DNA from 3 places in the Sporosarcina pasteurii genome. Region 2 is predicted to be linked to each of the others. Evidence: predicted binding sites of a transcription regulator. Region 2 holds the regulator's gene; each other region holds the start of a gene.
What was found. The regulator LexA, encoded in region 2, represses DNA repair genes until DNA is damaged. The targets are predictions, from matches to a motif close to CGAACATATGTTCG.

Region 1: the regulator LexA is predicted to act here: its motif matches at 1,070-1,083, upstream of AB1H92_RS07005 (DNA polymerase thumb domain-containing protein).
Region 3: the regulator LexA is predicted to act here: its motif matches at 859-872, upstream of AB1H92_RS12895 (DNA repair exonuclease).

The regions. Positions count from the first base shown of each region.
Region 1 covers NZ_CP160452.1:1,524,108-1,526,386, forward strand. The annotation lists gene AB1H92_RS07005 (DNA polymerase thumb domain-containing protein) at 1-1,050, opposite strand, end outside; gene AB1H92_RS07010 (nitronate monooxygenase family protein) at 1,362-2,279, shown strand, end outside.
Region 2 covers NZ_CP160452.1:2,006,069-2,008,347, forward strand. The annotation lists gene AB1H92_RS09445 (recombinase family protein) at 1-313, opposite strand, end outside; gene AB1H92_RS09450 (LysM peptidoglycan-binding domain-containing protein) at 310-627, opposite strand; gene lexA (transcriptional repressor LexA) at 840-1,460, shown strand; gene AB1H92_RS09460 (methionine gamma-lyase family protein) at 1,834-2,279, opposite strand, start outside.
Region 3 covers NZ_CP160452.1:2,686,296-2,688,574, reverse strand. The annotation lists gene AB1H92_RS12900 (ABC transporter permease) at 1-617, shown strand, start outside; gene AB1H92_RS12895 (DNA repair exonuclease) at 896-2,113, shown strand; gene AB1H92_RS12890 (AAA family ATPase) at 2,122-2,279, shown strand, end outside.

The sequences.
Region 1 (2,279 bases), 480 kb from region 2:
ACTAATCGCCAATCGACGAATCGGTCGTCCATCATGAAACTTCTCTAACAAATCTGCACATACTTGATAAATTTTCATCGTATCGTTTGTTGCTTCAGCTATAGAACGTGAACGACTAAAACCACCGCCAAATGCATTTTTAGAATAATCGGCGGATAAATGAACCGTATACCCTACTTTTTTCGCTTTTCTTGCCCGCATCGCTACATCTTCACACATCTCAAGAATGACGACTAAAATATCTTCACGTTTCACGTAATCCCGAAAGAGCATTTGTCCTTTCCCAAAACTAACTTGTTCTTCAAGTAACAAAGGACCCATATCCGATAAATCGATGCCGTGTGCATGGTAATAGAGCTGATTTCCCATGACACCAAATTTCTTTTCTAGTTTTTCAAGAGAAGTATTTGCTAAATCACCTACCGAAAAAATCCCCATATGATTTAACGTTCGTTCTAGTCGGCTGCCAATTCCCCACATTCGACTTAACGGCGCGACAGGCCAAAGTTTTTCAGGTACATCTTCGTACGTCCATTCGGCAATGCCTATCTTTTTGGCTTCTAGATCAAGTGCCAATTTCGATAAGAGAAGGTTTTGTCCAATGCCGAAAGCTGCTTTTAATTCGAATTGACGAACAAGATCATCTTGAATACGGCGTACCGTCTCTTTTGGTGGCCCCCATAATCTTTCTGTTCCATCAAGGTCAATAAAACTTTCGTCAATGCTATACGTATGAATTGCTTCTTTCGGTACGTATTGATTCAGAAGACGCGTAATTTCCATCGATACATCGATAAAAAATTGCATTTTTGGCTCAATTAAACGAATGGATGGATCGTCTGGGATTTCAAACAACCGATTTCCTGTTTGAATGCCGAATTTTTCTTTAAGTGGCGGTGAAGCAGCGAGAACGACTCCCCCTTTCCGGTTCTTATCACCAATAATGGCAATAGGCGTTTCCATCACATCGAGTCCTTCTAGTACCGCAGCACAACTTGCATAAAAACTTCTCATATCCATGCAAACAATATTTCGCTTTGGCAAATTCATGACTCTCCTCCTCAAATATAGAACAAACGTTCTTTCCTTAAGTATAATCCATAAGTATTCATTTATTCAATCGGAAGTTTTTTACAGTAGGTTGCCACATTGCACGGATTTATTTGTAGAATAGTAAACAATCACGTGCATACAAATTACTTATATACAAATCACTTGCACTATGTTACATTCTTACTAGTTGCTATATTCCGATAATTATTCACCGAGGAGGAGATACCCTCGTAAGTTATGTATAAAGTTCTTTGATAATAGGAGTAGGCATAATGAAAATGCACATAAATTGAATGGAGGAACAATAAATGTCAAAAATTCCATCATCACTTCAAAATTTACGCATCCCTGTCATCGCTGCACCTATGTTTATCATTAGCAATCCGAAACTTGTGATAGAACAATGTAAAGCAGGCATTATTGGTTCAATGCCCGCACTGAATGCACGGCCTGCCGCCCAACTAGATGAATGGTTGGCTGAGATTACCGAGGAACTGGCGGCTTATAACGCCAAAAATCCAGACCGTCCGGCAGCACCATTCGCGATTAATCAAATTGTCCATAGATCCAATGAACGATTAGAACAAGATATGGAATTATGCGTGAAATATAAAGTTCCAATTATTATTTCTTCATTAGGTGCTCGTGAAGAAATATTTGACGCTGCACATAGCTATGGTGGGATTGTGTTTCATGATGTGATTAACAATACTTTTGCCCATAAGGCGGTTGAAAAGGGTGCCGATGGTTTAGTCGCAGTTGCGGCTGGAGCTGGCGGACATGCCGGTGTAAAGAGTCCATTTGCATTCATTCAAGAAATTCGAGAGTGGTTCGACGGTCCGCTTGCTCTATCTGGCTCAATAGCTACAGGAAGTTCGATTTTAGCTGCAGAGGCGATGGGTGCTGATTTCGCTTATATCGGTTCACCATTTATTGCAACGGATGAAGCACGTGCTTCAAAAGCGTATAAACAGGCAATCGTTGACTGTACGTCTGATGACATTGTGTATAGCAATCTATTTACAGGTATCCATGGAAATTATTTAAAGCCATCTATTCAAGCTGCAGGTTTAGATCCGGACAATTTACCTGAAAGTGATCCATCTAAAATGAATTTTGGTGAAGATGGTGCCAAAGCATGGAAAGACATTTGGGGCAGCGGTCAAGGGATAGGTGCGATTAAAGCCGTGACAAGTACAGCCAAATATGTCGATAAGTTGGATAAA
Region 2 (2,279 bases):
ACGTAAAAATGTCAGTATTCGTTTTAGCTAATAAATGGTACACCGCCATTCTAGCATTTCCACGTCCTATACGCGTTTCATCTTGAATAAGGACTGCATCAACCTCATTTTTTTGTACATAATCTAGTAAATCTAACAAACCTTCACGTTCAATATCAAAACCACTATGCTGATCTGAAAACGATGCTTGTACATCAAAATTAAATTGCTCTGCCATATTTTGTAATTCTTCCTGTTGTCTGTCTAGTGATTGTTCTTGTGTTTCTTTTTCAGTACTCACTCGACAATAGATTACACAGCTTTTACTCTTCACTTTCCGTCCTCCAATGTGTTTGTTGCAATATCATTCAATTTAAATTCTTGTGGCGTCGCAGGAACACGTATTTTTTCCCCTACCTTTATCGTTGTGGATGACAGATTGTTTATCTTCACAATTTCATTTATCCATTTATCTGTAGGGATATTTTCCGCATACTTTTCAGAATACCCCCATAACGTATCACCCTCTGCAACTGTTAAATATTCATAAGTTACATCTTGTTCTAACTTCTTGATACCCGCCATCGTAAATATTATAAATAGCACCATAACAAATAGTATATAATTATATTTCTTTATGAAATTCAATGTAACTCCCCCTACTAAGAATACTTACTCAGAATACTTGTTCGGAATACCTGTTCTCATATTAGGATAGTTTTTTTCATTTGTCAATACTTTCGTTCGAACTAGCGTTTGTTTTTTTATACGAACGCTGTTATACTAAATTCAACGATAGAATTCATGTTCGAGTAGATTAATGCTCTGAATAGATGAAATAATTTAAAGAGGTGAATGAGATGACAAAGATTTCAAAAAGACAAGAAGCCATCATGGATTTCATTAAATCCGAAGTAAATCAAAAAGGGTATCCACCTTCTGTAAGAGAAATTGGCGCTGCAGTTGGATTAGCTTCTAGCTCAACTGTTCACGGGCATTTAGCACGCTTAGAAAGCAAAGGCTATATTAGACGTGATCCAACAAAACCACGTGCAATTGAAGTTTTAGATCCTGAAGGTCTAGAAGCGATTAAGCCGGGCGTTTTGCATGTTCCACTTATCGGAAAAGTTACAGCTGGACAACCGATTACAGCAATTGAAAATATTGAAGAATACTTTCCTTTACCTGAGTCATTCGGAACAAACGAAGATAATCTGTTCATGTTAGAAATTGTTGGCGATAGTATGATTGAAGCGGGTATTTTAAATGGCGATTACGTTGTTGTAAAACAAAAGAGTACGGCGGATAACGGTGAAATCGTTGTTGCCATGACCGAAGAAGAAGAAGCAACTGTTAAAAGATTTTTCAAAGAGAAAAATTACTTCAGACTTCAACCAGAAAACGCTTCGATGGACCCAATTATCGTCGACAACGTGTCCATTTTAGGTAAAGTAGTCGGCGTTTACAGAACGATTCATTAATCACCTAAAATAGTGTATGTGCCGTCTCAATTAAATAGCACCACAAAAAAGAGTTTAGGATATTCACCCTAAACTCTTTTTTTAATCGCTAACTTTTTCATGATCTCGTGTCGCATCTACCCGGCGGTTTCAGCTTTTCTTGTGATCCAGCTTCAGGCGTCAGATGCTCGGGTCATAAGTAAACTGACTATGTGGCAAAGATCGCCACGTCGTCAGTTTAGCTTATGCCTGTCGCATCTAATCGACGCCTTCAGCTTTTCTTGTGATCCAGCTTCAGGTGCCAGCCCTTCGAGTCGCTTCAACCCGCCAGTCAAAGTCAAAAAGCGACTTTGGCTGGCGGGTCTCCAGCGCTTGTCAGGGCTAACCGGCACCTTCAGCTTTTCATGATCAATCCTTCTTTGATTAGTTTTTCTGTTGAGGAAAGAACGGCTGCTTTTACGTGTTCGTATGTTAGGCCACCTTGTACGTATGCAGTGTATGGCGGTCTAATTGGGCCGTCTGCTGTTAGTTCAATGCTTGAACCTTGGATGAATGTTCCTGCTGCCATAATGACATCATCTGTGTAGCCCGGCATTTCCGATGGAACCGGTGCAAAATGAGCATTGATTGGGGAGTTTTCTTGAATCGTCTGGCAAAAAGCAATCATTTGTTCAGCATTCGCAAAGGACACCGATTGAATCAAATCTGTTCGTTCGGTCGTATAATGTGGTGTTGTCACAAGTCCATAGCTATCTAATAGCGCAGCCGTGAAAATTGCACCTTTGACTGCTTGACTGACGATATGTGGTGCTAGGAAAAAGCCTTGGTACATTTCAAGCA
Region 3 (2,279 bases), 680 kb from region 2:
CTTCACGTGTGATGGAAATATTAATTTCGAGTGTGTCACCAGTTAAACATTTATTTGCCAAAGTACTGGGCATTGGTACACTTGGTTTATTACAAATGGCGCTGCTCGGAGCTTCGGCTTTTATCGCATTGAAAACTACTTCAGCAGATATGGTTGACGGATTATTCATGTTTTTTGGCTTTTCGAACTTGGATGTCGGGACAATTATTTATGCGATCGTTTTCTTTTTGCTTGGATATTTTTTATATGCAACGCTTGCAGCACTTTTAGGTTCGCTCGTCAGTCGTACAGAAGATGTAAACCAAATGATTATGCCGATGACATTTCTAATCATTATTGCGTTTATGCTTGCAGCGGCGGGAATTGGCAACCCTGAGTTGGCGTACTTGAAGTATACATCGTATATCCCATTCTTCGCACCACTCGTCATGTTTTTACGGGTTGGGATGCTTGACTTGCCGATGTGGGAGCCAATATTGTCAATTGCGATTATGCTTATCACCATTTTTATCTTTGGCTGGTTTGGTGCGCGCGTGTACAAAGGCGGCGTCTTGATGTATGGCCCGTCACGCTCGTTGAAAGATATTAAAAAAGCGATTCAGCTTGGTAAAGAATAATCCATTTGAAAAATTTCGTAGGATGATAATGAATTAAATATGCATCCACCTATAAGAGAAAGCGACGTGCTTTGCTTGAAGGTGGATTTTTTATTTTAAGTACTGTGAACTCCGCTCCCTTGTCCTAGAACTCCGCCTTCGCGACGAATTCCGCTGCCTCTTTTGCGGATTCCTCTCGCCCCCAAACAAAGTCAATAATTATAGAAGGCGTTTCACGAAACGTATCATCTATGATAAAATAAGAACAAATATTCGTTGTGCGAGGGGGAGGGATTCTTTTGTCGAAGCTTCGTTTTTTACATACAGCTGATTTACATCTTGACACGCCATTTAAAGGGATGACCGGTTTACCGATAGAACGGTTTGACCAACTAAGAAATAGTACGTTTGAGGCATTTTCCGATTTAATAGAGTATGCGATCAAAACGAAACCAGATTTTGTGCTCATTGTTGGTGATATTTATGACGGGGAAGACAGGAGTCTACGCGCTCAATTAAAGTTCCAAGAAGGAATGAAAAAGTTAGATGAGGCTGATATTCCTGTATTTATTTCTTATGGAAATCATGATCATTTGAAAGGGAATTGGACAAGGTTTGATTTACCGGGAAACGTTCATGTTTTTGATGAGAAAGTAGGAGCACGAACGTTGAATATTCGGGGCGAAACGGTCAATGTTTACGGTTTTAGTTACGGTGAACGTCATATTCGTGAAGCGATGGTTGAACAGTATCCGGTGGCACCATCGGAAGGAATTCATATCGGTTTATTACATGGGAGTCTTGTGGGCGATGAATCTCATGCAGTCTATGCACCTTTTACGAAAGAAGCATTGCTGTCAAAGCGCTATGATTACTGGGCACTTGGCCATATTCATAAACGACAACAGCTTCATCAAGAACCTCCGATTGTGTATCCAGGTAATTTACAAGGACGACATCGAAATGAACGGGGCATGAAAGGATTTTACGAAGTGGCGCTCTCAAAAGGAGATGCACAACTCGAATTTGTTCCTGCCTCGACTATTGTATTTGAGCAAATATCGATTTCTTGTGCAGGTATTAAACATGCAGGTCAATGGTTTGAGGTTTGCACAACAGAATTAGACGCCTTCCAAGCGAAACAAGGTGCATCCATTTTAGAACTTCAAATGATAGATATTGATGAAGATGCGGCGGAATTATTTAACCAATCTACTGAAGAAGAATGGTTAATGACATTACGCGAATTTTTGCAAGAGCGAGAGCCGTTTGTTTGGATTAGCCGTATAAGTTACGAGCGAACGTTTATAAATCATGATGTCACTGAGGCGCTCATAAACCCAATTATATCAACAATGGAAAGTTGGACGTCGGAACAATGGCAAGACGTATTACAAGACGTTTATCAACATGCACGAAGCCTCAAATACTTGGAACGATTAACGGAAGATGACTTCAATGACATTCGAACTGAAGCAGAAAAAAGACTGATTGCCGAACTGTCAGAAAGGAAGTGAGGTAGCTCTTGAAAATTGATAAGTTAGTCATTTATGGATTTGGAAAACATGAAGACGTGACGATTGAACTCGGCCCGACGATGAACGTACTTTATGGACATAATGAAGCGGGGAAAACGACGATTCAGCAATTCATTTTACATATTTTATTCGGCTTTCCCGCTCG